3 regions of the Mycobacterium liflandii genome follow, and region 1 is predicted to be linked to each of the others. Evidence: riboswitches for the same ligand, from Rfam matches in the RefSeq annotation. Region 1 holds a riboswitch; each other region holds the start of a gene.
What was found. A riboswitch is a leader RNA that binds a small molecule or an ion and turns the genes downstream of it on or off. The one in region 1 is predicted to bind magnesium.
Positions count from the first base shown of each region.

Region 2: it holds a riboswitch for magnesium, as region 1 does, so the genes downstream of both, CKW46_RS14060 (PPE family protein) here and CKW46_RS18090 (Rv1535 family protein) in region 1, are expected to answer to the same signal.
Region 3: it holds a riboswitch for magnesium, as region 1 does, so the genes downstream of both, CKW46_RS03865 (hypothetical protein) here and CKW46_RS18090 (Rv1535 family protein) in region 1, are expected to answer to the same signal.

Region 1 is NZ_CP023138.1:4,057,393-4,067,385, forward strand. It holds gene CKW46_RS18060 (hypothetical protein) at 1-792, shown strand, start outside; gene CKW46_RS18065 (glycosyltransferase) at 856-2,100, shown strand; gene CKW46_RS18070 (GAP family protein) at 2,125-2,859, shown strand; gene CKW46_RS18075 (glycosyltransferase family 2 protein) at 2,977-3,726, opposite strand; gene CKW46_RS18080 (class I SAM-dependent methyltransferase) at 3,828-4,499, shown strand; partial or broken gene CKW46_RS18085 (glycosyltransferase family protein) at 4,601-5,326, opposite strand; gene CKW46_RS18090 (Rv1535 family protein) at 5,569-5,802, opposite strand; M-box (ykoK) riboswitch at 6,088-6,257, opposite strand; gene CKW46_RS18095 (nitronate monooxygenase) at 6,435-7,568, opposite strand; gene CKW46_RS18100 (carboxymuconolactone decarboxylase family protein) at 7,701-8,264, opposite strand; partial or broken gene pks2 (sulfolipid-1 biosynthesis phthioceranic/hydroxyphthioceranic acid synthase) at 8,569-9,993, shown strand, end outside.
Region 2 is NZ_CP023138.1:3,118,992-3,128,984, reverse strand. It holds partial or broken gene CKW46_RS14085 (NAD(P)/FAD-dependent oxidoreductase) at 1-452, shown strand, start outside; gene CKW46_RS14080 (MgtC/SapB family protein) at 454-1,182, opposite strand; gene CKW46_RS14075 (DUF732 domain-containing protein) at 1,390-1,752, opposite strand; gene CKW46_RS14070 (PPE family protein) at 2,011-3,417, opposite strand; gene CKW46_RS14065 (PPE family protein) at 3,504-4,784, opposite strand; gene CKW46_RS14060 (PPE family protein) at 5,868-7,028, opposite strand; M-box (ykoK) riboswitch at 7,508-7,683, opposite strand; gene CKW46_RS14055 (PPE family protein) at 7,868-9,097, opposite strand; partial or broken gene CKW46_RS14050 (PPE family protein) at 9,108-9,993, opposite strand, start outside.
Region 3 is NZ_CP023138.1:819,908-829,900, forward strand. It holds gene CKW46_RS03840 (flavin-containing monooxygenase) at 1-1,254, shown strand, start outside; gene CKW46_RS03845 (SDR family NAD(P)-dependent oxidoreductase) at 1,254-2,189, shown strand; gene CKW46_RS03850 (CaiB/BaiF CoA transferase family protein) at 2,182-3,402, shown strand; gene CKW46_RS03855 (SGNH/GDSL hydrolase family protein) at 3,640-5,652, shown strand; gene CKW46_RS03860 (O-methyltransferase) at 5,656-6,321, opposite strand; M-box (ykoK) riboswitch at 6,427-6,597, shown strand; gene CKW46_RS03865 (hypothetical protein) at 6,896-7,111, shown strand; gene CKW46_RS03870 (NRAMP family divalent metal transporter) at 7,219-8,967, shown strand; gene CKW46_RS03875 (L,D-transpeptidase) at 9,019-9,774, opposite strand.

The DNA.
Region 1 (9,993 bases):
CGGGCCCTGCTCGCGTTGATCCTCATCGTGCTCAGACGCGATACCGGAGCAGCAGGCCAAACCGGCAAGCCGCCGACCGTGTCGGACGGCGCCGATGAACCGATCGTGACTCCATCGGTGACGGCGTTCTGCGATCTGGAGACCTGGGATTCCTGTGCTCTCGATCTGAGCGGGTCCAGTGGTTCGCTGTTCGTGTCCTTTGCTACCCGACTTGCCCAACTCATGGGCCGGGTGCGGGCGACAGATGGCGCCGTCACGATAATCATGCCGGTCAGCGAACGCACCAACGATGACACTCGGGCGAATGCTGTCACGGCGATCACCTTCGATCTCGACCCCGATCGCGCGCGAACCGATTTGCAGTTCATCCGCAACGAGACGAAACAAAGCCTGTCCGCGCTGAAAGACGCCCCTAACGAGCTGCTCAAGCCTCTTCCACTGGTGCCCTACACACCGAAATGGTTGGCCCGGAAAATGGAAGTGCTGGCCATGGGAACGTCGGATCTGCCGGTGGGTTGTTCCAATCTTGGCGAGCTCAGTCAGGCTCTGACCCGGGTCGACGGAACCGGGGCCCGGTATTCCTCCGCGCGCATGTTCAACCGGGGAGCCATCAGACAACGCTCTGAACGGGAAAGCGGCGAGCTATATCTGTTTTCCGGGCGGCTCGAAAACTCGGTATTCATCAGCGTATCGGCTTACCAACCCGGCGCCGAGAACTCGAACCAGTACCTCAGAGGACTGGTGGAGAAAACACTTGCCGACTATTCGCTCAAGGCGGAGTTACTCGGATGACTGGGGCCGGGTAGCTGGGTCGATTGGGGTTTTAAGGACGGAAGAAGTGGTTGGGGGCCGCTGATGAAATTTGCACTGGCGATAAACGGCACGCGAGGCGATGTCGAACCGTGCGCTGCACTCGGGCGGGAACTATCGCGCCGAGGCCACGAAGTACGCGTCGCAGTACCCCCCAACCTGACCGGCGTGGCCGCGGCAGCGGGCTTGGAGGCGGTGCCCTACGGCCCCGACACCGACGAGCTGCTCAACGACGAGGACAACCTCCAGGAATTCTGGAAGCCGCAAACTTCGATCAAGTTGGTGCGCGAGGGCATATCGGATCTGCGCCAGGCCTGGTCCGACATGGCGGGAACCCTGAAAACGCTGGCAGACGGCGCCGACCTGGTCCTGACCGGCATGATCCACCAGGGCATCGCCTTGAACGCCGCGGAGTATTACGGGATTCCGCTAGCAACGATGCACTTCCTCCCGTCGCGGGTGAACAGCCGGGTCATTCCGATCTTGTCGCCGCGCTTGAACCGCTCGGTCATCTCAGCGCTGTGGTGGGTGCATTGGCGCGTGACCAAAAATCCCGAGGAAGCGCAACGACGCGAGCTTGGTATGGCCAAGGCGTCCTCATCCTCGACTTCGCGAATTCTGAAAGGCCGCTCACTCGAGATCCAAGCCTATGACGAGCTTTGCTTTCCCGGGCTGGCCGCCGAGTGGGCGGAATGGGGCGATCGCCGACCGTTTGTCGGTGCCCTGACCCTGGAAATGCCGACAGAATCCGACAACGAGGTGCTGTCGTGGATCGCTTCCGGAACGCCGCCGATCTACTTCGGCTTCGGCAGCATGCCGGTGGAATCGCCCGCCGCAACAATCGCCATGATCAGCGCGGCGTGTGCGGAGTTGGGCGAACGTGCATTGATTTGCACCGGTTCGAATGATCTGGGCGGCTTGCAGGCCCCCGAAAACGTGAAGTTGGTCTCCAGGGTATCGCACGCCGCGGTATTTCCGGCGTGTCGCGCAGTCGTGCACCACGGCGGGGCCGGAACAACCGCAGCGGGTATGCGGGCTGGCATCCCGACCCTGATCCTTTGGATCTGGATAGAACAACCGATCTGGTTGGCGCAGATCAAACGGCTAAAAATTGGCTCTGGACGTCGTTTGGCGTCGACCACAAAAGAGACATTGGTCAGCGATCTCCGCTGCATTTTGGGTCCCGATTACGTCGCCCGCGCCCGCACGATTGCAAATGAGATGAGCAAACCTGGCGAAAGCGCCACGCGGGCAGCAGATCTTCTGGAAAATGAGGTGTCGGTTAGCTGAGTCGGCGAGGGGAAGGAGGGGAAGATGTGGACCACGGTACTGATCCTGGCGGTGATGACGGCGACCGAGCCGGTGCGTCTCGGGGTTGCCATCTTCCTGGTCTCCAAGCCGCGTCCGATGGTGAACCTGCTCGCATTCTGGTTCGGCGGTATGGCGACCGGGATCGGCGTCGCGCTGGCCGTTCTACTGCTGCTGGGTGACCTCGCCAACGCCATTGTCGACAACGTCTCGTCGCTGGCGGCAACGTCGGTTGTCGGGCACCTACAAGTCGGCTTGGGCGTCGTCGCGCTGCTGGTCGCTGCCCTGGTCGCGACGGGGTTCTCGGTGCGCTCACCGGCGCTGGTCGCTTCCGGCGCCGGAGACTCGTCGACGCTGATGGTCGCGGAGACCCCGACCCGCTTCTCCCGGTTGATGGCGAGCGCTCAGGGCGCTCTCGAAGGTGGGTTTCCCTGGGCCGCCTTCGTGGTTGGCCTCAGCTCGGCCGGCCCACCGCCGGTCGAATACCTGGTGGCGCTCACGGCCATCGGGGCCTCAGGGGCCGCAATGGGCACGCAGCTCAGCGCGACCTTCGTCTATCTGCTGGTAATGCTTGCGATCATCGAGATCCCGCTGATCAGCTACCTGGTGCACCCCGGCCGCACCGAGGCAACCATGCGGTGGCTGCGCAACTGGTTGCGAGCCCACCGGCGCCAGATCATCGCCGTTGCTGTCGGCTTGGCAGGTATTGCCCTGGTCACAAACGGTATGGGCACCATCTGAGCACGGCCCGCACGGCGTGGTTCCATTCAGGATGCTTTCGGACCCGATGGTCGACTAACAGTCCAAGACTGTGCCGCCGGCGTCCGGGCGGCCAATACTCCCCGGTAGGAAAGCGATCTATCGGATGACTTTGTAGCCACGGCGCTTTTGTAGCCGCCGCGGCAATATTTCGAACGAGGCCCACTGGAAATAGAGCCGCCAGTACCCGACGGTGTCGAACCGGCGGGTCGAGGTATAGACCGTGTCCGTTGGCACATAGAAGAACTTGCCGAGCTTGCGGGCCTGCTTGATCAGCAGCAGGTCCTCCCCCATGATGAGATGCTCGTCGAATCTGAGCTCCGGAAACAGCGAACGCTTGGCTATCTGGATGGCATATGAGCCACCCAACCGGTGCAGTAGGTCATAACAGGCGAACCAGGCGCGCGCGTGCCGGCCGCCACCGAGCGGCAGAACCTTCGTGGTACCCACGGAGAGCGTCTTGCGTGATGCCCGCAACTGCGCATCGAGATCGAGGAGGAAATTGGGCTTCAGGATCGTGTCCGCATCCAAGAAGACCACCCAGTCGCTGTGCGGTGACAGCCGGTCGATACCGAAGTTCTTTGCTGCCGATACTCCGGCCGTGTCGCTGGTGAAAACGCGGACGTTGCGGCCCTCGAACTGTCTTGCGACATCGAGGGTGCGGTCCGAGGAGCCGTTCTCCACCACGATTACTTCAAAGGACTCGGTGGGATATGAAAGGCTACTGGCGTGTTCGAGGGTGGAAGCGATGTATTCCTCTTCATTGTGTGCGGGAATGACGATAGAGAAACGCAGCTCCCGAGAGCCGGCCATATCGGTATTCCCCCCGGTTGAGGCCTCACCCAACACGAAGCGATCCTAGCAGGATCTGGTTGCTGGAACCCCGATAACGACCGGCGCGACGGGGCTATGCTCGGGGGCGCTTCGCTTTACAGGACGGAATAGCAGCCATGCACATCGCCAGAGAATCGAAAAGTGTTACTGAGTATTACCGCCCGACGCAGACGGAGATATTGCGGTTCGTTCCAACAACCGCACAACGGATCCTTGACCTCCACTGCGGGCAGGGCACGCTCGGGGCAACGCTCAAGGAGCGTACTGGCGCAGAGGTCTGGGGCATCGAGTCCGACTCACAAGCGGCCCAACAGGCCAGCGCGGCTATCGACCGGGTACTCGTCGGCACCGTAGCCGAGCGGATCGCGGAGCTGCCGGACAACCACTTTGACGTGATCGTCTGTAACGACGTCTTGGAGCGCCTGGTCGACCCGACTGCGACGCTGAAACAGCTTCGGTGCAAGCTCACGTCCGAGGGCGTCGTCGTCGCGGCGGTCCCTAACATCCGTTTCCTACCGGCTCTGAGCAAGGTGCTGTTTCGAAAGGATTTCCCGCAGGAGGATTTTGGCACCTTCGACCGCACCTACATTCGCTTCTTTACCCGCAGGAGCCTGGTGCGGTTGTTCAAGACGTCAGGCTTCGGGGTACGCCGGATCGCGGGAATCAACGCCTGGAACGGGGCCATTGGCGTAGCGCTGGCCGTACTGACCCTCGGATACTTCGCCGATGGCCGATACCTGCAATACGCCTGCATCGCGTCACCATCAGCTTCAAAGCCCACCTCCTGAGAGTTATCCCGAGAGGTTGTCGTCAGATTGAGGAAGCGGCCGAAGTCACTGCTCGAGCTGGTGGGCCGTGTACGTGATCGGGCTTCCCGGCGCCGCTTGCGGCAGCGTCCCGGGGGAAATAGCTTGCGCCACTTACGGCCATGAACACGCCGCATTGCCCGCTCCATGGCGGAGTTGGCGCCGATCAAGTACCGAAACTTCCCGAAATGCTTGTTGGCCGTTCCGCGGCCGAAATGGTTGATGTACGCCATCTCGGTTGTGTACAAACCGAACTCAGCATCGCGAGCACGCAGGGCTAGATCAAGGTCCACGCCCCACCCGTAGCGGCCGAAGGTGCGCAGGTCCATGCCTCCGACCGACCGCCAGCATTCTCGAGACAACGCAAGTGCGGTTCCCTCGACCGCACTTACCGCCCGATATCGCGGTCGGGGAATGTAGTTCGCGGCCTCGGGTTTCTGGTCATCTTCCGCGCACGGGAACCCGTGATCGATCATCGGCCCAACGATTCCGGTATCGGCGGGCAGGCGCGGATCGAGCAGGCCGGCGACGAATCCCTTTGAGATCCGGGTGTCGTTGTTGAGTGTCATCGCGTAGGAGTGCCCTTCCGAGAACGCAATTCGGAATCCGAGATCACTCCCCCCCGCCCAGCCCAGGTTTTCACGCGGCGTGACAACGCGTTCATTGCCGATCTTGGGGTAGTCGCCCCGGTTGTCGACGATCAGATACTCCGCGCTCTCGCGCTCCAAGTCACCGACCAATGCATGCGTGTACTCATGCTGCCCGAACACCGGGACAATAATCAGTACGGACATGAGTTGACCGTACACTGACCGGGTCGGCGCCCAAGTCCATTCCGGAACCAGCGCCGCAGTCGACGCCAAGGGCGGGGCCGCCGCCCAACGCCGACTGCATCAACCCGGCGCGCGGACGCGGTTGTTGCGCGCCAATAGTTCCAAGGGGTTGCCAAGCCACAGAACACAGACGCCTACGTCTGTGGCGTGGCAACCCCTTGGAACCGTGCGTCAGCTACGGACTCGCTCGTAAGGCTGCGATGCTCGCAATCCATGGCTCACGCCTGGACTTCGAGCAATCCAACGCGCCAGAGTGCGGCGTAGACGTGGCGCACCGGAACGCTCAGCAACCGAGCCGCGCCGGCGACCAGCGGGTCGCCCCCGACGAAGTCGCTGCGGTTGGCCGACTTCTTCTTGGCAGCCGGAGCCGGAGGTGGCGTTCCATCGCGTACTACCGTCAGCCGCGGCGCGGGCGATACGGTTACCACTTCGTCGAAAACAGCTACGGTCATGATGCCCTCCCGGACAGGTTCGAAACGAGAATGAATTGGACTGATATGTCCCGTCCCGTAGCGATTCCGATCCAAGAGCGTTTGGTCCGCAGACCATCTGCGTGGGCAGATTCAGCTGAGGACGTCGCGCTTGGGGCCGGATCGGGACGAAACATAGCCCGGATATCGACCCGGACTGCCACTGGAACTCATGCGTCCCTCACCTCCTCACAACCACGACGCGTGCGGATAACCGCACGATTTCCATGCGCAAAGGAGTACAGATGCCCGACGAACGTCGGAGAATCCACACCCCACTCGTCAAAGCTTTGGCACCACACGACGTGTCCGGTAAACCGGAAGCCACCTGGGCTCAACCCTTAAGCCGGGAGGAGCTGTCCTGACCCGGGGCGTCTTTCGACGTTCGGGGTCAGTGGCCTATGTTCGTGTAGCCGCCTCACCTAACGAGGTGCTTGCCTGACCGATCATGCATGACCGGGCTGCGCGGGTCAACGTGAACCGGTGCCCGTGTCCGATTCTTTACGCTTTCCCCCGGCACGCTGACAGCTTTTCGCCAGGTTAGACGCTTCTGACCTGGGCTTTTGATACCGAAGTCGATGTATTTGAGATGGCTTTGAATCAGGTGTCGACGATCAATCGGCGAGTCGCTCCAGCCGCCCGATGGTGTCGATGAACTCCTCGACCATCTCCAGCACCACCGACCGAGTCGGCCGCACACGGTCAAGCGAACCGACAACCTGACCCACGAAATAGGTGGCCAGTTCCCGTGCCTTGGCTCCGGGTTGGACGGCAGCCTGGTTGATTCGGATCTGCGAATCGGTGATCAGCGTGGTCTGCAGCGGCATACCAAGGGGTTCGGGGGTATCGGGGCGGGCCCATTCGTCGGTCCAGGCGGTGCGCAGCATCCGTGCCGGTTTGCCCGTCATCGACCGCGAACGCACGGTATCCGAGGAGGTCGCCGCCAAGAACTTGTCCTTGACCGCCGGGACCGTCTCGGCTTCCTCGGTGGTCAACCAAACCGACCCGCACCACACGCCTTCGGCTCCAAGGGCCAGTGCGGCGGCGATCTGGCGGCCGCGGGCGATGCCGCCGGCGGCCAGTACGGGTGTCGGCGCAACCGCATCCACCACCTCGGGAACCAGCACCATCGTGGCCACCTCGCCGGTATGACCGCCGGCCTCGGTGCCCTGCGCGACGATCAGGTCGACACCGGCCGCCGCGTGTCGTCGCGCGTGTTGGGTGGTCCCGGCCAGGGCCGCTACCAGCACTTCCTTCTTGTGAGCCCGCTCGACGAGATCGCTCGGCGGCGGCCCCAGCGCACTGGCAATCAGGCGGATGTCGTGGCTGAAGGCCACGTCCAACAGCGGCTCGTAGCCTTTCGGCGAGATGTTGAGCCCTCCCCCGGATCGCGAAATCCGCTCCGCTCCGGCTTCCGGGGACGGTGCGATGCCGTAGCGGGCCAGCAGTTCCTCGACGAACGCCCGATGCGCTTTGGGCACCAACTCGCGAGCCTGCACCGGGTCGATTCCTCCCTGCTCCGCCCCGACGTATTTGGGCGGCAACAACAGGTCAACTCCGTAGGGCTTTCCGCGCGTTTGCTCCTCGATCCAGGTCAGCTCGCTCTCCAGCCGTTTCGGGCTGTGAGCGGTGGCACCCAGAATCCCGAAACCGCCCGCGTTGGTCACCGCGGCGACCACGTCTCGGCAGTGGCTAAAAGCGCAGATGGGAAACTCGACGCCGAGCATTTCGGCCACTCTGGTTCGCATTTCCCGACGCTAAGAATCCCAGACCGATATGTCAATCGAATCGCATGACACTCAACGCGTTACGTGTTCAGCCTTCGCGAACTCGGCCGAAGAATTCACCCGTGCTGTTCCGCAACTGCGGCGACGTTGCCGCTAGGGCGAACAGCCATCGGGCGGCCAGCTCGCCACGCCATCCTCCAACGGAACCTTGAGGCTGTGCAGGATCGAGGCAACCATGCGCCACGCACTGATCGCGGTGACGAGTTCGGTAAGAACCGTTACGTCCCCATGCAATTCGCGCTCACACTCCGCCCAGCTCGAGGCACTCACCGCGCCGTCGCGCACGATGTCGTCGGTCGCCGCCAACACAGCACGCTCGGTCGGACCGAATCCGTTGTATTGGCGCCAATCACGCACCCCGAGTAGGTTCTGGGCGGAGACCCCCAGGCCGGAGGCAACGCGCCAGTGCTGGGTCCATTCGTAGTCGCACGCGGTAAGCCACCCGATCCGCATGATCACCAATTCGCGCAGCCGAGGGTCGAGGGCGCCATGCCAGAGCATGGTCGCGAGCAGGTCGTTGAAGGTCCGGGCCAGCCGCGGATGGTTCAGTAACGCCTGAAAGATGCTGAGCTCAGCCATGTAGTTGGGCACGCCCGCTTCGTCGGCGGCGGCCTTGGCCTCGTTGACCGACAGTAGTGGCACGCGGGGAATAGTCATAGTCTATCACTCCGTTGGGCTCGCCGACTACCAGCACACTATGAACTATCAACTCGCGAGTCAATTGCAGACTCGTTGCGGCGCAGCACAAAACGGCCATCACATGACAAACTGCGCGCTGCCGCGGCATTGGACAGGTCCCGCGACACGCATTTCCCAAGACGCTCGCTTTGCGTGGCTGGGCGGCCGAACCGGCTACGCTGCGGATGCTGCCAACTCCAATAGACGTCAAGAGACTTACTTCAATAGATGTAGAGATCGGTCTGTGGCTAAATCACATGTCACCCCCGTAGCGGTGATCGGAATGGGGTGCCGGCTCCCCAAGGGCATCGACTCTCCGGAGAAGTTCTGGACGGCGTTGCTGCGCGGGGACGACCTGATCACCGAGATTCCCGCCGACCGCTGGGACGCCGATGAGTACTACGACCCCGAACCGGGCGTGCCGGACCACTCGGTGTCGCGCTGGGGCGGATTCCTCGACGATGTGGCCGGTTTTGATCCGGAGTTCTTCGGGATCAGCGAGCGTGAAGCCATCGCGATAGATCCCCAGCACCGCTTGCTGTTGCAGACGTCATGGGAAGCCGTCGAGCATGCCGGCATGCCACCGATGTCGCTGAGCGGCTCGCTGACCGGGGTGTTCGTCGGGATGTGTCATGACGACTACGCATTTGTCACCGACGATGCCGGCGCGCTGGGTGATGCCTACGCGTTCACGGGAACCGCGTTCAGCATGGCTTCCGGTCGGGTGTCCTATGCCCTGGGCCTGCGCGGTCCAGCCATGACGGTGGATACGGCCTGTTCGTCGAGTTTGCTTGCGGTGCATATGGCCTGTCGCAGTCTGGACGGGGGTGAGAGTGACCTTGCTCTGGCGGGTGGCTGCATGCTCATGCTCGAACCGGATGTGTTCAGCTCGGCATCCGCGCAAGGCATGCTCTCTCCGACCGGCCGTTGCCGCACCTTCGATGCCTCCGCCGATGGGTTTGTCCGCTCCGAGGGCTGCGCAGTGTTGGTGCTCAAGCGGCTTCCCGATGCCGTGCGCGACGGCGATCGAGTCCTTGCCGTGCTGCGCGGCACGGCAACCAACCAAGACGGACGCACCGACAACATCTCGACCCCCTCGCCCGACGCCCAGGTCGCGGCCTACCGAGCGGCGCTGGCTGTCGCCGGCGTCGACGCCGATACCGTTGGCATGGTCGAGGCGCATGGCACCGGAACGCCGGTTGGTGATCCGATCGAATTCAGCAGCCTGGCACAGGTCTACGGCAGCAACGGGAACCCGTGCGCGGTCGGATCGGCCAAGAGCAGTGTGGGCCACACCGAGGCCGCCGCCGGGGCGGTGGGGATCATCAAGGCCGTCCTTTCCCTCCAACATGGCCTGGTACCGCCGATGGTGCATCACACCCGGCTCCCCGATGAGCTAGCCGAAATCGACAGCGCACTGTTTGTGCCACAAGCGATTACGCCTTGGCCGGAAGGCAACGGCCGGACCCCTCGGCGGGCGGCGGTGTCGTCGTATGGCATGTCGGGCAGCAACGTTCATGTCATCCTCGAGCAAGCCCCCGAGCCGGCCGTTTACCGCAACGGCACAGCCGGGTTGGGCGATGCGTTGCTGTTCACGGTGTCCGCCAGCTCGACAGAGGCGTTGCGGCAGACCGCCGAACGGCTCGCCGACTGGATCGACAATCACGAAGTATCGCCGTCGGATTTGGCCTACACCCTGGCACGCCGA
Region 2 (9,993 bases), 940 kb from region 1:
GCATGCGCGCAAATTCGCTGGCCGAACAACTGCCGGTACACCGTGATCGGCTGGGGCGTGTCGAGGTGGACGACTACCTGCGGGTGGTTGGGGTTCCCGAGATATTCGCCGCGGGCGATGTGGCCGCCGCCCAGATGGACGACGACCACGTGTCGGTGATGTCGTGTCAGCACGGGCGGCCGATGGGACGGTATGCGGGCTACAACGTGATCAGCGACCTGTTCGGCGAGCCACTGCTGGCCCTGCGGATTCCCTGGTATGTAACGGTTCTCGATCTGGGACCGGCCGGCGCGGTCTACACCGAGGGGTGGGACCGGATGGTGGTGTCGCGTGGCGCGAAGGCCAAGGCCACCAAGCAGACCATCAACACTGAGCGGATCTACCCGCCGCTGACCCGAGATCGCGCGGACCTGTTGGCAGCCGCCGCTCCGGACCTACAGGACCGGCCGTAGGTCAGTCCGGCTCGGTGCCGGGCAGCACGGGATTGGACTGCTCACCTGCGTACCAATGCACTGCGTAGATGCCTGGTTGTAGGGACAGCTCGGCCACCAGCCGCTCTAGCTTGGCGGGCGTGTGACCGTCCAAAAGGATGTGGGCGGTCAACGCGATGTTGTCGTCGTTGGCCTGGCCAGTGTGAATGCCACGGAGAATGATGTCGTTTCTGGCGATGTGTTGGACGATCTGGGCGCGCGCGTACTTCGCCGTCTTGGGGCGGCAGAGAACCTGTAGGCGATAGGGCTGCAGGCCTTCATCCTCTTCGACCCCGTTGTCGTGGTCGATCAGTCGGCCCAGTGGGCGTCCCAGCAAGTGAACGCTGACGATGGTGCCGGTAGCGATCAGCGCAAAGATCAAGTGTCCGGAGGCCGCCAGCACGCCCACCGCTGCCGAGCACCACAGGGTGGCGGCGGTGTTGAGGCCGCGGACGTTGAATCCCTCCCGCAGGATTACTCCACCGCCGAGAAACCCGATACCGGACACGACGTAGGACGCGACCCTGGTGGGGCTGCTGTCCTCGGTCGCGACGGCGTACAAGACGAATAGCGTGGCTCCGGTGGCCACCAGGGCATTGGTGCGCAACCCGGCCATGCGCGCGCGCCATTGCCGCTCGATGCCGATGAGGGCGCCACAGCCGAGTCCGACCGCCAATCGAAGTGTGAACTCAGCAACGCTCAGGTTCTGCACTGGCGTCGCACTCCCTTCCTGACCGACACGATGGCGACGGCAGCTAAGCACGCCTGGGTTAACGACAGGTGGAGTCAAGGCGAACCGGCCGCATCGTAGTGGTACTCAGCGACGACCTACCGGCGGCTCAGGGGCGATCCATTCGGTGCGATTTGGGCAATTTCGTTTTCGGCCGCATGGTTGAGCCGAAAGCCGCGACCTGCTAGATCAGGCGTGGCTGAGGTGATGCGGACAGTAGTAGGTCGCCGCCAGCACAGCGAACTGCGATGCCGCCTCCATATTGAATCCGGGATTGTGGGTCTTCATATCATGAACCAGTTCCAGGCCGGATTCGCCGCCGTCCAGACACCAGCACACCGCCTTGGCCGATCCGATGGCTTGGTCCGGGTTGGAATAAGTGATACCGGCATTTTGCAGTGCGGCAAGAAAGCCGACATCGTCCCCCCCGCCTTCGTCAGGGTGTGCGTGCGCGGGCGCGGCCAGCCAAATCATGGCAGACAGCCCGAGGAGAGCAAATAGCGTTTTCATTGTTAGCCATTCTCCGATCCCACAGCAGTTGCCTATTGCCAATTATTCCAGCTCGAGCTGGGGCATAGCTGTTAAATGTGTGTGGTCTAGCCACTGCCGCAGCGGAATGCGGCACTGGCATCGATGATGCCCACCGTTGCGAGTCGAAATTCCCCGAATGCTGTTCCAATCTTCTTGGCGCGCAGGTTATTTGGCGCTCTAGTGACGCGATTGTGGCAGCGCAGCGCGGGTAAGACGCTTCGAGATCCCGGCATCGGGGCCCATCATTGGGCAGCTCCAACGTCGAACTGCACTTCCCCACTAGCCTGGCTGCGCATCGGTGGGCACGACTTTGGCTTTGTCGCCTTTGGACAGGTGCACAGCATGGATACCGGGTTTCTTCGCCAGCTGCTCCAAGAGACTGTCAAGACCTTCCTGATCGACAGTATGGTGCTGGACACTTTCGGGCTTCTCCGATATTTGCGCGACCAGACGTTTCAACTTTTCCGGTGAAGTGGCGTCTTTGAGGTCTTTGAGCGGAGTGAGGCGACTGCGGACGCCGGCGCGTTTGTACGCGTCCGGGGCCCCGGCACCAAAGGCACTTCCGAGCATGCCCGCCACTGCCATGGAGCTGAGCAGCCCTCCCTCGCCGAGTGCCGCTGCCGGGACGGCCTCGGGTCCGGCGGCCGACAGCGCGGCGGCTACGGTCCTGATGGTCGGCGTGGCCGCGGCCCAGCTCGGTGGAACCGTCAATTTTCCGACCAGGGTGCCGCGCCCCCAGTGCGGCGTCATCGCCTCCGGCTGTATCGCGCTGAACAGCGTGCCCTGGTTCCAGTGCGGAGCCAGCCCGAGGCCGCCTCCCAACGCGTCCTTGGGAAGCGGGCCGAGCCCGGGGTGCGGGGCGAACTTGAGGAACTGCGAGGCGGGGAAGTTGATCAGCAGGCCGATGTCGTTAAACCCGGTGGTGAAGTTCAGCGGAGTCTTGATGGCGTTGTACAGCGTTAAATAGGTCGTCGCGCCGGATGGCCCGAAAAGGCCGTTCAGCAGCGCGGTGACCGCTGCGGTATAGCCGGTGCTGAGGTCGGCACCCAACTGCAGTAACCAGGAGATGGGGCCAGTTGCCAGCAGGTCCTGCACGGTGGCGGCCGGGGAGGCAGCGGCAGCTTGGCCCACCACTGCGGCTTGACTGGCCAACCCGGCAGCATTGACGACTTGCGGTGGTTCGGCAAATGGCGTGACTTCGCTGGCGGCCGCCGACGAGCTGGCGTAGCCGTCCATCGCGGTGGCGTCTTGTGCCCACATTTCAGCGTATTGCGACTCGGCCGCGGCGATGGCCGCAGTGTTCTGGCCGAATAGGTTGGTGGCCACCAGCATTGCCAATTGCGCGCGATTGGCCGCGATCTCGACCGGTGGCACGTGTGCGGCAAACGCGGTCTCGTAGGCGGTCGCCGCGGCGGTGGCCTGTGTCGCCGCCTGCGCGGCTTGTGCGGCGGTGGCGCCCATCCACGTCACGTAGGGTGCGACCGCGGCCGCCATCGCCAGCGAGGACGGACCTATCCATGGCCCGCTGGTCAGGCTTGCGATCACCGAGGAAAACGCGGCGGCCGTGGACTGCAATTCCGCGGCAACCGCGTCCCAGGCTGCCGCGGCGGCCAGCAACGGCCCCGATCCAGGACCGGTGTACATCCGGCCCGAGTTGATCTCCGGCGGAAACGCTGCATAGAACATGCGGTACCCCTTACCTGGACTTCTGTGCCTGGATCGCCCGGGCCGGGCTGCTGTAGGAGTTCTCGTGATTCATGGCAGTCGGCGTCCTATTCGTCGAGCGCCGGGATCACGATGATGGTGGCGGCGGCTGGGTCGGCCTCGGCAACAACCCCGCCGAGCGAGTTCGCCACGACACCCCCACTGGACGAACCAAACGTGCTGGCCCCCATGGCACGTCCGGCGAGGCTGGACAGCGCCATCTGGCCGAAGACCCCCGCCTCGCCCGGTAGCCCAGCGGTCGGCGCGGCCGCCAGGTTGGTGGATAGCACCGATGAGACCAGTCGCATCGCGGGTGCGGCCTGAGTCCAGCCTTGCGGCACCGACATGCTGCCCACCAGGGCGGCGCGCCCCATCGTCCCCGATACCGAGTTCGATACCGACGCCGAAGTCAATCCGACGCCGCCGGGACTGATCTCCGGAACCAGCGGCGCCAGCGTCCCGGTGATCGCTTTCGGACTGTAGAAGGCGTTGAGCCCCTGAGCGTTTTGCACGTAGGCGTAGACCTGCCCGAAAGACAGGAACGGGCCACCCGGTATCGAACTGATCCCCTGCAGTGAGAATGGCCCGGTCAAGGTTGCCATGATGGTATTCCAGTTCGCCAGGTTGGTGGCGAGCCATGGAGGCAGGGACACCTCGGGCAGGATGGACGCCGCGGTCGGTGCGGCGCTCGTTGTCGCGAGGGTTTGCAGCGCATTCGGTACCGAGGTGATCAGTCCGGCCAGCTGGGACACTACGTCTGAGCTGGCGGCGGTACTGCTGGCCTGGGCCACGGCGACGGATTGAGCGGCCCCCGCCACCGGATTCGTGGTTTGCGGCGGCTCGGTAAATGGCGTCAGCGCCGAGGCCGCGGCCGCAGTGCCGGCATAGGCGTACATTGCCGCCGCGTCTTGGGCCCACATCTCCAGGTATTGGGCTTCGGCGGCCGCGATAGCGGGAGTGTTTTGTCCGAAGATGTTGGTCGCGATCAGCGCCATCAGTAACGCGCGATTGGCCGCGATCACCGGCGGTGGCACCGTGGCCGCAAATGCCGTCTCATACGCGCCGGCGGCCAGCTTCGCCTGGGTGGCGGCCTGCTCGGCTTGAACGCCCGTGGTATTGATCCAGGTCACGTAGGGTGCGGCCGCTGCCGCCATCGTGATCGACGACGCACCGGTCCACGGTGCCACGGTCAAGCCTTGGACCGTTGAGCCATACGAAGCTGCCATGGATTGCAGCTCGGCGGCCAGCTCGTCCCACGCCGCGGCCGCAGCTATCAGCGGCGCCGCGCCTGGCCCCACATACATCCGCCCCGAGTTGATCTCCGGCGGAAGCGCCCCAAAGTCAATCATCTGCTACCTCCGGTTCTTAGCTGAACGCCAGGGTAATCACGAAGCTGTAGTCCCGCACGATGCTGGCCTCGGCTCTTATCGAACTCATTAACCACCCCCTGAACTCTCCAATGATTGATCCACCGAGCCACAACAAAAACTATCTCATATCCCCGCGGAAAAAATCCCAAATCGTCCTTTGGCTAGCCACTATTCGCGCCCCCATGGCCGCATACGACGTTGATCTTGAATGAGGCATATTTGCACCGCGTTCCCGCCGCGTGATCTCGATGTTAAAAATCGATCTCACCACCCCAGCGGCGCGTGTGAAGCTTCCGCTCAGCGATGCACTGCCGCCACTACCTATGCACCTAGACACAGTTATAACCCAACTCATGGCAAACCACCGCCCAGGCGGAGCCGCGTTCACCATCAACGCAGAGGACAAACACGATCGATGGGCGATTATTGACACACAAGTCCATATTTGTATTTTGCAGGCGAAATCGCACGGCGCCATTCTCGAACGAGCGGAAATGTCCCACTAAGAACAGCATTACAGTTTCACTAATATGAATTCATGTAGTAATTTCACGCTACCCACCGTAATGACCGACGGTGCGACGCTACCAACGGATAAGGCTGCCGCATGGCCTCCCGGATTTGATGCGTGATGGCGAGGAGTTTGATTGCTGAACACGTGGGTGCGAACGTCGCCAACTGCCAGGGGGAACGATGTCCACTCCCGTGGCGCAGGCAGTTACCGGCGCAGTACCGGATCAGCCGGAGCCGGGGCTCCAGACGACCGGGTAAGCATCGACTTCACCGAACTGACGGCTGCTCGTCATGGGGCGTTCTCCTTGCGTCGGAGGAAGGTTACGCACCTCGCGGGCAACCAGGTTCACAATCGGCTGTTACTCGGCTGGCTGGTTGCTGCAGGTTTGCTGGCAGGCCATCGCCCGGCGTGCCATGACGGTCCCGCGGCCGGGCGTGAAGCTTGTGCGCTGCAAATACCGCAGCCCACGGAGCAACATGACTACCGGACGTGGTCGACGATGTCCTTTGCGTGATCCGACTTCGCCTCGGCCGCAGATTTCCCCGCAGCTATCCCGCCGCGGGAGGGCGGGCGACAAAGATGGGGCGGAAGCCGTATTGGGGCAAAGCCCGCCCAAACGGCTGCCCAGCCATATTCCCGAACGGCATGCCGGGCATGCCGGCCGCCGCCGTCGGCGGAGGCGCGACCATCGGTGTGCCGCCCAGGGCTGAACCCAGCGGGCTGGCCAGTGGAGCTGCCCCCGTCCAACTCGGCGGCACCGACAACTTGCCGACGATGGCGGCGTTGCCCGCGGCCGCCAGCCCGGCCTGGCCACCGACGGACCCGAGCGGCGCGGAAAGCGCACCGCCGAGCGCGCCAGAACCCGTGGTTCCGAGCGCGTCCTCGGCCGCATCCGCCACCGCTGCGGTGCCCAGCATGCCGAGAAAGGGGGTGACCATATTGCTCGGCAGCAGAAAGCCGGTCGAGGCGATGGTGTTCCAGATATTGGCGTTGGGCCCGAACTCCGACCACAGCGTGGCTAGCCAGGACTGGCCATTGCCGGACAGCAACGTGCTCAGCAGCCCGGACGGCGCGGATGCCGAAGTGTTGGAAGACGCCAGTCCCTGCAACACGTTGGGAACTGCCGACATCAGCTGGGCCAGCGTTGACTGCTGTGCCAGCAGCCCAGCCGGATTGGTGTTGTGCTGCGGCTCGAGGAACTCGCTTAGCCGCGTGGCGGCGGCCGACGAGCCGGCATAGCCGTACATGGCCATGGCGTCCTGGGCCCACATCTCGCAGTATTGGGCCTCTACGGCTGCGATTGCCGGAGTATTCTGCCCCAGCACATTGGTCGCGACCAGCACCATCAATTGAGCCCGATTAGCTGTAATCACCGTGGGCGCCACGGTGGCCGAGAAGGCAGCTTCGTAGGCTGCCGCAGCGGCTGCCGCCTGTACCGCACTCTCCTCAGCCTGCGCGGCGGTGGTGCTCATCCATGCCACGTACGGCGCTGCCGCAGCCGCCATCGAGGCCGACGCCGGGCCGTACCATTCCTCGCCGGTCAACGCCCTGAGCACTGAGTCGTAGGACAACACGGTGACGCGAAGCTCCGCAGCCAGGCCCTTCCAGGCTGAGGCTGCGGCAAGCATCGGGGCGGAGCCTGGCCCCGAATACATACGTGCGGAATTGATTTCGGGTGGCAGTGTGGCGAAATCCAGACTGGCGGTCATCGCTGGCTTCTTTCTCTACCTGGCCGTGATGGCGTTGGCGGCCGTTACGGCCGAGTGGGACGCGGGGCGGGCATCGGGTTGCGTAGCCCTAGCGCCCGATTGCGCTCCGGTGCACGCTCGGTGCCCTATACATGGGCGCTATCCACCGAATTATGTTGTGGCCCAGCTTTATATCGGTCCAGGGGCCACATGGCATCGGGCTTCTCCTGACGCACAACGACACAGCGCCGATACCGCAACTTCGCGCGCTTCAGCTACACGTCCGCAGCACAGGCTAAGGCGTGCCGATCAAACAAACGTGGATGAAACCGTGTCAGATAACGAAAAGGGCGCCGGGATCGGATCGAAACGAAATGGCCGTTGGTCTCGAATACGGTCTATCACCGGGACTCACTTCGCACTCACCTCCTCGGGGCCGGGGCACGCGGGGTGCCAGTCACACAGCACATAGAGGCGAGTGCCCAGCACGACGACTGAGCGCGGCACCCCTCTCGTCAGAGCTTTGGCACCACACGGCGTATCCGACGCTTTCAAGCCGGAAGTCACTTGGGCTCAACCCTTAAGCCGGGAAGAGCTGTCCTGACCCGGGGCGTCTTTCGACGTTCGAGGTCAGTGGCCTGTATCCGTGCAGACGCCTCACCTAGCGAAGTGCTTGCAGAGGTCATAGTTTCACTCGAAGCGGTGACCGTCAACCCAACGCGCCCGTGGCTGCCCGATCATGCCGGTAAGGCGATGCGCCATCGTGTGCCGGGTTTTGTTTCATCGCAGCGCTTTTCGCTGTCTTCAGGTCACACACGCGGAGCGGCGCAACTCCGCCGGCTTCGGTGCAAGCGCGTTGTTCAGCCGCCCGAGAGCGGGCGCGGCATTATCGTCAGCCGGAATCCGTACCGGGGTCCGGTGCCGTAGCTGCGCGCGTAGGCGCCCGGAGCAGGTACCCCGGGTACGCCAGGCATCGCCGCACTCGCCTCCGGGGCGGTAGCGGTGCCAGCGCCCGGGAGCGCGGTGGCGACATGATCTGTCACTTCGGTGGTCCCCGCCCAGCTCGGCGGGACCGACAGTCGACCCACCATGGTCGCCTGGTTGGTTCCCGCGGCGACTCCCCCCAGGCCCGATTGCGGAACTGTCATTCTTGTCCAAACGGCATCGCCGGAATCGGATCCCGTAATTGGCAACGCAATCCCTGGTAAGCCGTCTAGGGCCAACGCATTGACGTCGGCCATTGCCGATATCACGGCGGGCACGACGATCCCCGGAGCCGTGTATCCGGCCGAGATGACTCCATTTGCCAATGAGGAGTTCAAGAAGGTCCCGAAGGCGTTTCCATCGTTGCCGTCCAGAAAGTTCAGGATGTCAGCAAGCAGACCCGACCCTGCAATGGTGTCCAGCGGTGCCGCCGCCGGTGCGGCGAGTCCTTGCAGACTTGCCGGTACCGCGGACATGAGTTGGGGCAGTTCGGTCTGCGTGAGGCCGCCCATAGCGGTACTCGCCGCCTGGGCAACCGCCGCGGTCTGACCCGCCAGCCCGGAGCGGCTGGCGGTGTGTGCTGGTTCCGAAAATGGTTCCAACGTGGATGCCACCGCGGAACCGGCCGCATACCCGTACATGGCTGTCGCATCCTGCGCCCACATCTCGGCGTATTCGGCCTCGGTAGCCGCGATCGCCGGTGTGTTGATGCCCAGAAAATTGGTAGCCACCAGCGTCAGCAACTGCACCCGGTTCGCCGCAACCACACTCGGCGGCACCGTCATGGCGAACGCGGCCTCGAACGCCGCCGCGGCCGCCGCCGCCTGACCGGCCGTCTGCGCGGCCTGTAGCCCGGTGGCGCTCAGCCACGTCACATACGGGGCCGCCGCTGCCGCCATAGCCGCCGAAGCTGGCCCCAGCCAGCCGTCGCTGAGCAAAGCCGAGAGCACCGACTCGTATGCCGCTGCCGTCAAAAGCATTTCCGCGGAAACGTCATCCCACGCCGCCATAGCGGCGAGCATGGGCGCTGACCCTGGGCCCGAATACATGCACAGGGAGTTGACTTCCGGTGGCAGGGCCCCGAAATCCATTGCCGGCAAGACCATTACCCGAGCCTCAACGCGAGGGAGTCATGCTGGCAGATTCGGTAGCCGCGGCAGTCCCGGAACCGATCGTCGATGTCACGGTGACTTCCGTCTCGTCATCCAGCAGCTGGCGGGCGCCCCATGATCGTTGGGCGGAATCCGTACCGGGGGCATTGCCGAGGCTGTGCCCGTAAATGCCCGCGGGCATACCTGGAATGCCGGGCATCCCGACTGCCGCTTCGGGGACAACGGCCGTACTGGTCCAGCCGCCGCCCGGGGCTGCCGCACCGGCGTGATTGGCCACCGCTGTTGCCACGCCCAGCTTTGGGGAACAGACATTCGCCCGACCAGCTCAGCCTGGTTCATACCCGCCGAGATTCCTCCAGTCCCCAGCGTGGCTGCCGTCTCCTCACCCAGAACCGGCAAACTTTCCGGGCTTGCCGATGATGCCGCGGGTATCCACGACGGATTTCCTTCGCCGGACCCCATGGGCGGTACCGCGGCCGATTCCTGGGCACCCAGTGCCACTGCATTGATATCGGCCATTGCGGCCCAGATTGCGGGTCCGACGACGGCACGGCTGACGTATCCGGCTGAGACGAACCCGTTCACCAATGACGAGTTCAAAAAGACCCCGTACGGGTTCCAGTCGTTGCCATCCAGGAAGTTCAGCAGTGCGGCAAGCAGCCCGGATCCGGGAATGGCGTCTATCGGCGATGCGGCCGCTGGTGAGGCCAGCCCCTACAGGCTCGCCGGCACCGCGGACATCAGTTGTGGCAGCTCCGTCTGAGTGAGGTTGCCGACTGTGCTGCCTACTGCCTGAGTGACCGCCGCCGACTGACTGGCCAGCCCGCTTGGATCGGTGGTCTGCGCCGGCTGGGTGAACTGTGTCAGCGTCGATGCGGCTGCAGAGCCGA
Region 3 (9,993 bases), 2.9 Mb from region 1:
GGCCCGTTTCACCGGCCGAAGTTGCCGGGCATCCCGGGCATCAAAGATTTCCGTGGTCACAGCTTTCACTCGGCACGCTGGGACTATGAGTACACCGGCGGGGACAGCACCGGGGGGTTGAGCGGGCTGGCCGACAAGCGCGTCGCGGTCGTGGGAACGGGGGCGACGGCTGTGCAGATCGTGCCGTTCCTGGGCCGGTATGCCAAGCACCTGTACGTCTTTCAGCGCACGCCTTCGTCAGTGGGGGAGCGCAACAACACACCCACCGACCCGGAATGGGCGAAGTCACTGCAGCCGGGCTGGCAGAAACAGCGGCAGCGCAATTTCCATTCCTGGACCTTCGAGGGGATGGCGCTGGGCCAACCCGACTACGTGTGCGATTTCTGGACCGAGCTGGGTCGCAATACCGCCGCGCGGGTGCTGGCGCTCGAGGATCCGGCCGCACTCAGCCCCGAGCAGTTCATGGCGATCCGTGAGGAAGAGGACTACAAAGTCTTGGAGCGGCTGAGGCGCCGAATCCAGAGCATCGTCGATGACACGTCGACCGCCGAGGCGCTCAAGCCCTACTACCGATTCCTGTGTAAGCGGCCGTGCACCAACGACGACTATCTGCAGACGTTCAACCGGCCCAATGTGACCCTGGTCGACGTCTCGCAGACCAGGGGCGTCCAGCGGGCCACCGAAACGGGGCTGGTGGCCAATGACACCGAGTACGAGCTCGATTGCATCATCTACGCCAGCGGCTTTGAGATCACCACACAGATCAGCCGCCGCTACTCCATCGACGAGATCAGGGGCCGCGACAACGTGTCGCTGTTCGACTATTGGCGCAATGGGTACCAAACGCTGCACGGCATGACCAGCCGCGGATTTCCCAATCAGTTTTTCACCGGATTCACCCAGGTCGGCATCTCGGCCAACATCGCCGCCAACTACGAATTGCAGGGCGAGCACATCGCCTACATCATCGCCGAAGCGCTGGCCCGGGGTGCGACCGTCGTCGAACCCAGCCAGCAGGCACAAGACCAGTGGTGCAGGACCATTCGGGAAACCGCGATCGACAACACCCAGTTCGATCTCGAGTGCACGCCCGGCTACTACAACAACGAAGGCGGCGGCCCCGGTGCGGCCGAAGGCGAGGGAATCCGTTCCCACATCGGCGAACCCTACGGCCCGGGTTTTTACGCATTCGGTGATCTGCTTGCCCAATGGCGAAGCAAAGGCGATCTGAATGGCCTCATTCTGGAATCGTGATGACTGAACTCAGGTTCGACGATCGGGTCGCCGTGGTGACCGGCGCCGGCCGGGGCCTGGGCCGGGCGTACGCGCTGCTGCTGGCGGCCAGAGGGGCCAAAGTCGTGGTCAACGACACCGGTGGTTCGCTGGCCGGTGCCGGTGGCGACCCCGCACCCGCGCACCAGGTGGTGGCCGAGATCACCGCGCTCGGCGGGCAGGCGGCCGCGTCGCTGGACTCGGTGACGACACCCGCCGGTGGTCAGGCGATCATCGAAACCGCGCTCGAGCGCTACGGCCGGATCGACATCCTGATCCACAATGCCGGCAACGTGCGCAGCGCGCCGCTCAAGGAGATGAGCTACGAAGACTTCGATGCCGTCATCGACGTGCATCTTCGGGGCGCCTTCCACGTCGTGCGGCCGGCCTTCGGGTTGATGTGTGACCAACTTTACGGCCGCATCGTGTTGGCTTCCTCGATCGGCGGCCTGTACGGCAACCAGGGGGTCGCCAATTACGCCGCGGCAAAAGCCGGCTTGATCGGCTTGTCCAATGTCGCCGCCGTCGAGGGCGCGGCCAGTGGTGTTTTGTGCAACGTCATCGTTCCCTCCGCGGTGACCAGAATGGCTGACGGCCTGGATATTTCGTCGTACCCGCCGATGGGCACCGAGCTGGTGGCCCCGGTGGTCGGTTTGCTGGCGCACGAGTCCTGTCCGGTCAACGGTGAGATGTTGATCGCCATCGCGGGCCGGGTGGCGCGGGCGGTGGTCGCCGAAAGTCCCGGCGTGCAGCGCCTGTCCTGGTCGATGGAAGATGTTGCCGAAGGGCTCTACGCCATCCGAGATCTGGCCGCACCACTGGTCTTTCCCGTGGTCCCCAGCGGACATTCAGACCACATCCGCTACAGTTTCGAGTCGGCCGCGTGGGCGAATCGAGGAAGCGTGCACCATGTCTAATTGCGGGTCCGATTGCGACTCTAGTTTGGGGGCCGGTGCCGGGAAGCGCACCGGCCCGCTGTCCGGCGTGCGCGTCGTCGATCTCACCGCGATGGTGATGGGGCCCTACTGTACCCAGATCATGGCCGACATGGGGGCCGATGTCATCAAGATCGAGCCCCCGCAAGGCGACGACACCCGGTACGTCTCGGTTGGTCCGGCCGCCGGCATGAGCGGCGTGTTCGTCAACGTCAACCGGGGCAAGCGCAGCGCCGTCATCGACCTGAAGTCCGATTCCGGCCAGGCTGCCGTGCGGGCCCTGATCGAAGGGGCCGATGTCTTCATCCATTCCATGCGCGCCAAGGCGATCGCCCGGCTTGGGCTGAGCTACCCCGAGGTCGCCGCCATCAACCCGGCCATCGTCTACACCAACTGCTACGGATACGGCCGGCGCGGCCCCAACCGGGATCTGCCGGCCTATGACGACACCATTCAGGCGGCGTGCGGACTGCCGTCCGTGCAAGAGCAGCTCACGGGTGAGCCCAGCTACGTGGGAACGATAATGGCGGACAAGGTCGCCGGACTCACCGCGCTCTACGCGACCATGATGGCCCTGTTCCACCGGGAACGTACCGGGCAGGGCCAAGAGGTCGAGATCGGGATGTTCGAGGCCGTGGCGTCGTTCATGCTGGTCGAACACGCCAACGGCGCGATGTTCGATCCGCCGCTGGGCCCGGCGGTCTATCCCCGCACCGTGGCGCCCAATCGGCGGCCGTATCGCACCAGCGACGGCTACCTTGCCGCGCTGATCTACAACGACAAACACTGGGCCGCTTTCGTCGATGCGGTACGGCCCCCATGGGCCAGCGAGCAGTACGTCACCCTCGAGGGCCGGGCCCGCCAGATCGACACCGTGTACGCGCTGCTGGCCGAGACCTTTGCGGCGCGGACCACCCAGGAATGGCTGGATCTGCTCGAGGAGCTCGAGATACCCGCGTCAGCGCTGTCGAGTCCGGCGGAATTGTTCGACAACCAGCATCTGAATGCCGTCGGATTCTTCGAAACCATCGACACTGCCCACGGACCGGTTCGCTTCCCGGGAGTGCCGACCTGGTTCTCCCGGACCCCGGGCCGGGTATCGGGTCCGGCCCCGCAGTTGGGCGCCGATACCAGCGCGGTGTTGGAGGAACTGGGCATCAACGCTGCCGATGCGCAACCGGCCGGCCCGGCCTAGCCCGAAATAGCGGCCAAGTCGTCGAAAAACCTTGCTACACCTAGGCGTGTCTGCAAAAGGATCCACCGCTGCCGCATCTAAGCTTGCTGGGATCACGAGGAGGGGCAGCGACGTATCGGCAGCAACTTTGGCGCGGGGCGACAGGGTGCTCCGGGCACGCTAACAGCAAGCACTGAGCCGGGCGGGTATGACCCCGCGCCGGATTCTTCTGCTACCCGCAAACGTTGGATTGCTCCGGTGCGACGTGCGGGCCGCACCGCAATCTGGGACCGCGCGGGGCGACAGCGCGGAATTCCTGCGCTGGACGGCCTGCGCGCGGTGGCCGTCGCGCTGGTGCTCGTCGGGCACGGCGGCGTTCCCGGAGTGGGCGGCGGCTTCATCGGCGTGGACGTCTTCTTCGTCCTGAGCGGCTTCCTGATCACCTCGCTGCTCTTGGACGAATTGGGTCGCTCCGGTCGGATCGATCTGACCGGATTCTGGATTCGCCGCGCGCGCCGGCTGCTGCCGGCGCTGGTGCTGATGGTGCTCACCGTCGCCGCGGCCCGCGAGCTGTTGCCCTACCAGGCGCTCACCGGACTGCGTAACGACGCGCTGGCGGCCTTCCTGTGGATGGCCAACTGGCGGTTCGTCGCACAGAAGACCGACTACTTCACCCAGGGCGCGCTCCCCTCGCCGCTGCAACACACCTGGTCGTTGGGGGTGGAGGAGCAGTACTACATCGTATGGCCGCTGTTGTTGATCGCGGTGACACTGCTCTTGGCGGCCCGGGCCAGGCGCTATTTCCAGCGGGCCACCCTCGGCGGCGTCCGGTTCACCATATTCGTGATCGGCACCCTGGGGGCCCTGGCCTCTGGCGCGGCGGCCATTGTCTTTGCGTCCGAGTCAACGCGTGACCGGATCTATTTTGGCACCGATACTCGGGCCCAGGCCTTGTTGGTCGGCGCCGCGGCGGCGGCGTTGTTGGTGCGCGATTGGACGGCGCTCAACCACGGCTGGTGCCTGGTCTGGACCCGGTGGGGGCGGCGCGTCGCCCGCTTTCTGCCGGTCATCGGGGTGGCGGGCTTGGCGGCGCTCACCCACTTTGCCACCGGAAACGTCAACGAGTTCCGCCACGGTCTGCTGATCCTGGTCGCCCTGGCCGCGGTCTTCGTGGTGGCGCCGGTTGCGCTGGAACAACGCGGAGCGGTCGCGCGTTTGCTGACGTGGCGCCCGCTGGTCTGGCTGGGCACCATCTCCTACGGCATCTACCTGTGGCACTGGCCGATCTTTTTGGCCCTCAACGGCGAGCGCACCGGGTGGACCGGAATGCGGCTGTTCGCCGCGCGGTGTGCCCTCACCGTGGCTATCGCCGCGTTGTCGTGGTGGCTGTTCGAGCAACCGATCCGGCGCTGGCGCCCGGCGCGAGTACCGCTGCTACCCCTGGCGGCGGCCACCGTCGCCAGCGCGGCCGCCGCCACCATGCTGGTTATCCCGGTCGGCACAGGCCCGGGCCTGCGTGAGGTAGGCCTGCCACCCGGCGTTTCGGCGGTCGCCGCGGTCTCACCGTCACCGCCGGAGCCGGCCGCGCCGGGGCCAGCCGCCGCGCCACGAGATCCGAACCGGCCATTCACCGTTTCGGTGTTCGGTGACTCGATCGGCTGGACCATGATGCATTACCTGCCCGCCACACCCGGATTCCGATTTATCGACCACACCGTCATCGGTTGCAGCCTGGTGCGGGGCACGCCGTATCGCTACATCGGTCAGACATTGGAGCAACGGCCGGAGTGCGATACCTGGCCCAGCAGATGGTCCGCCCAGGTCAGTCAAGACCGGCCCGATGTCGCGCTGCTGATCATCGGTCGCTGGGAGACCGTGGACCGGGTGAACGAAGGAAAGTGGACTCACATCGGAGACCCGACCTTCGATGGGTATCTCAACTTCGAATTGCAGCGGGCGCTCAAGATCGTCGGATCCAGTGGTGTCCGGGTGATGGTGGCCACGGTGCCCTACAGCCGGGGCGGCGAGAAGCCGGATGGCCGCTTGTACCCGGAGGACCAGCCGGACCGGGTCAGGCAATGGAACGACATGTTGCGCAAGACAGTTAGCCAACACCGAAACGTCGGGATCATCGACCTCAACAAGAAGCTGTCCCCAGATGGGGTTTATACGGCCAAGGTTGACGGGATTCAGGTGCGCAGTGACGGCGTTCACCTCACCCCAGAGGGTGTGAAGTGGCTGATACCGTGGCTCGAGGAGTCGTTGCGCTAGTCGTTAATCGGCCGTGCGACAGCTGATTTCCATGCTGTCGCGGCTTCTGGCGGGAAAGTTGAAGCTCACGTAGCCGTTGGCGGGGTCCCGGATGTAGTCCAGGTACGGCCGGGAACCGGCGGACTCGGTGTTGTCGGCAAGGATCAATGCACCCGCCGGCAGCACCGGCTCCAGCAGCCTGACGACGGGTAGGTACAGGTCTTTCCAGCCGTCGAGCAGCACGAATTGGACCAGTCCGGGCACGGTTGTCAGCGTCGCGAGCGCATCCCCTTCGGCGACGGTGATCACGTCGGCCAGCTCGGTGTCGGCGAAGGTCTGCTTGGCGGCGGCGATCTTGCTGGCGTTGAGTTCGGTGGTCACCACCCGGCCGCTGCCGTTGTCGCGAACCGCGGCCGCGAGATGGATGGTGGATATGCCGAACGACATTCCGAACTCGACGACGGTCGTGGGTCGGATCGCACGGATCAGCGCATACATGAGTCGGCCGGCCTCCGGTGTCACCGGGATGTAGAACTCGCTCATCGCGTCGGCCCGTTGCTGCGCATCCCCAGACCACAGCCGTTCGATTTCAGCGCGTCGCTCGCGCAGCGCCGTCATTTCGTTTGCGGCTGCGGCGTACATCCGGTCCAGCGCCGCGGCGACTTTGGCGTCCTGCAAAGTGGTGCCCATGCCGGCGAGGGTAGGCCGCCACCATCGCCAGTGCCATCGTTGGTGGTGGCCGTTACCAAATAGCCGTTTGACGAGCAGCGGGTTTCGGTGCGAGCATGGTTCCCGCAAGCACCTCGGTAGGCGAGGCGTCTGCATGGATACAGGCCACTGACCCCGAACGTCGAGAGATGCCCCGGGTCAGGACAGCTCTTCCCGGCCTAAGGGTTGAGCCCAAGTGGCTTCCGGATAGTCCGGATACGCCGTGCAGTGCCGAAGCTCCCACGAGAGGAGTGCGTTCGACGATGCGTCGCCGTACGGTCATCCCTCTTGCATAGGTGATGTGACGACACCCCCGTGTGTCATGGCCGTGAGGAGGTGAGGGCGAGACATGAGTGACATCAGTCCGGGCGATAGTCCCTATCCGAAATCCGTCTTCCCCCGATCCGGTTCCGGCATTTCTTCTACCGCCTAAGCCTTGTCGGGCCTTCACCAGGATCTGTGCCCAATCCGTGGGGCACCAGCGCCATGAAGGCCCGGGACACCTTGACGCGTTGAATGACGTAAGCCGATCGGTTTTCCCACCAGGAGTAAGATCATGGCTTTGGTTGCTACACAACGTATTCCCTACATGACCGGTTTTCCGGGACGTTCGCTGCTCAGTGCGGGCCGGCGGCTGACCAACAAGTGGTCCGCCCACTTCGTCCTGACACCGCAGGAGCGCGCCAACTGCTACGTGTCCAGGATGCCGATCGCGGTGGTTACCGCGTCGCTGGGTGGACATCCAGATCTGGGCACCAACAACTACCGCTAATTCCCTGAGCCGCAACGAACTCGGCGGCGGACGCTGACCCGGTGTCCGTCGCCGGGAGTGGCTTGCGCTGTCCGGTTCGCCACCTCTGTATCGATAGCGAGACGTTGATGACCTCGATATCCACTTCGCGTCGCGGTGCCCCGAATTCCGCTGTGCACTCCGCCGACGCCGCCGTCCTGGATTCGGCCCATACCGGCGACATCGTTGGTGCGTTCGGCCGGATCCGGCGGGATGGCGACGGCGTAGCTTCCCGGCGGTGGCAGCGTCTGCGGACCCTGATGGTCATCAGCGGTCCCGGGCTGATCGTGATGGTCGGCGACAACGACGCCGGTGGTGTCGCCACTTACGCTCAGGCCGGCCAGAACTACGGGATGACCCTGCTCTGGACCCTGGCCTTGCTGATCCCGGTGCTATACGTGAACCAGGAAATGGTGTTGCGCCTGGGTGCGGTCGTAAGGGTCGGGCACGCGCGACTGATCTTCGAGCGCTTCGGCAAGTTCTGGGGCGCGTTCAGCGTCGGCGACCTGTTGATCCTCAATGCGCTGACCATCGTCACCGAATTCATCGGCGTATCAATGGCCCTCGGCTTTCTCGGCTGCCCGAAGGCGGTCGCCATCCCGGCCGCCGCGGTGCTGTTGTTCGCGGTGGTCGCCGGCGGCTCATTTCGCCGCTGGGAGCAGATGATGTTTCTGCTGATCGCGGTCAACGTGGTGATCATTCCGATGGCGCTACTGGTGCATCCGACGTTCTCGGGGACGGTGGGTGGTTTGGTGCCACGCTTCCCCGGAGGACTGGACTCCACGGTGCTGTTGCTCATCGTGGCGATCGTCGGCACCACGATCGCACCATGGCAGTTGTTCTTTCAGCAGTCCAACGTGGTGGACAAGCGCATCACGGCGCGCTGGATTCCCTACGCACGAGCGGATCTGGTACTCGGCATCGTCGTGGTGATCGTCGGGGCGACAGCGCTGATGGCGGTGACCGCATTCGGCCTGGCCGGCACCTCCGACGTCGGCCACTTCAGTGACGCGGGCGCGGTCGCAACGAGTTTGACCAACCACTTCGGCTCCACCGTGGGCATCCTGTTCGCAGTCGTGCTACTCGACGCATCGCTGATCGGCGCGAACGCCATCGGGCTGGCCACCACCTATGCCGTTGGCGACGCGATGGGCAAAAGGCACTCGCTGCACTGGAAGATCAGTGAGGCCCCGCTGTTCTACGGCGGCTACGCGGCGCTACTTGCGATTTCAGCCGCGGTAGCGTTCAGCCCCGACTACTTGCTCGGCTTGGTGACCCAGGGTGTGCAGGCCCTCGCCGGCATCCTGCTACCGTCGGCAACGGTATTTCTGGTGTTGCTCTGCAACGACCATGCGGTACTGGGTCCGTGGGTAAACACCCTGCGGCAGAACATTATTGCTTGGACCACGGTCTGGTGTCTGGTCTTGCTGTCGCTGGCGCTGACGGTAACGACCTTCTTTCCGCGCCTGTCGACCGCCGCCATCGAGATAGGTCTGGTGGCCGGCGCGGCGATCGGCATGATGGGCGGCGCTGCGGTGCTCATCACCGGCCGCCGGCGCAGCGGCCGACGCGACGCGGAGGCCATCTCGCAATCCCTGGGCGGCGGGCTGGATCCCGGGGAGGTCGATGAGATCAACGACGCCAAGTTGCTCAGCCGTGCCGAACGGCGTGCCATTCGCCAACAGGACCGGGCCCAGTGGTGTACCCCCAATCTGACCGACCTTGCCCGCCCGGCCATGTCGCCGGCACACCGGCTGGGCCTATTCACCCTGCGGGCCTACCTCGTGGTCGCGGTGGTGCTGGTGGTTGTCAAGGTGGTGCAGGCCGGGATCGGCTGACCGGCTGGATGATTCAGCCGGCAGCCAGCACCGTTGTGCGCGCCGCAAAGACTAGCCGACCACCTCGATCGGATCGCCGACGTTGACGCTGTCGAAGTACCACGCCGCGTTATCCGGGCTCAGGTTGATGCACCCGTGGCTCACATTGGCGTAGCCCTGTGAGTTCACCGACCACGGCGCCGAATGGACATACACTCCGCTCCACGTGACCCGAACCGCGTAGGAGGCGGTGATCATGTACCCCTCCGACGAGTTCAGCGGGATGCCGATGGTGCGGGAGTCCATGACAACGGTGCGCTCTTTGGACAAGGCGGTGAAGCTGCCGATCGGAGTGGGGCGACTGGGTTTGCCCATCGACGCCGGCATGGTGCGCAGCACGTCACCGTTGCGGCTGACGGTGAAGGTGTGCGCGGAGATGCTGGCCACACCGAGCAGCTCGTCACCGGTCTCGAAGCCGGTGGTCAGTTCCTGCACCCCCACCGAAACGCGCGTGTGGGTGGGCCAGTATCGGTCCGGCACCCACTGCACGAGGTTGCTTTGGACCCACTGGAAGTGTCCGGTCATGTTGCTCGGTGAAAGGACGTGAATGGTCCGTTGGGCGGCGCGGCGGTTGGTCACTGGCGCGGTGAACGTCACCACCACGGGGTGCGCCACTCCTACCACCGCTCCGTTCGCGGGCAACACCGAAGCAACGCCCGGAATCGGCTCTGCGGCCGGCAGGGCCGCGGTGGCGGGACTGCCCGCTGCCACGACCGCCAATACTGTAATCGCAACCATAACGAATAGATAACGAATTATTCGACGCATGGCGTCCGCCCTTCGAGATGGTGCGAGCAACTAAACGCATTCTAGTTGTTAGGTGCCCACTCGCGGGGTGTAGCAAACAATTCTCAGTTAGCCTGGGGGTCGGGATTCGGGCCCATATTCGGGGTCTCGGGTGAAACTCCTCGGTGCGCCGAAAATCAATCCGGAATTGACGTTGGCGCAGATTCCGGGGTCGGATTCGCTGGTAGCGATACCGATTCC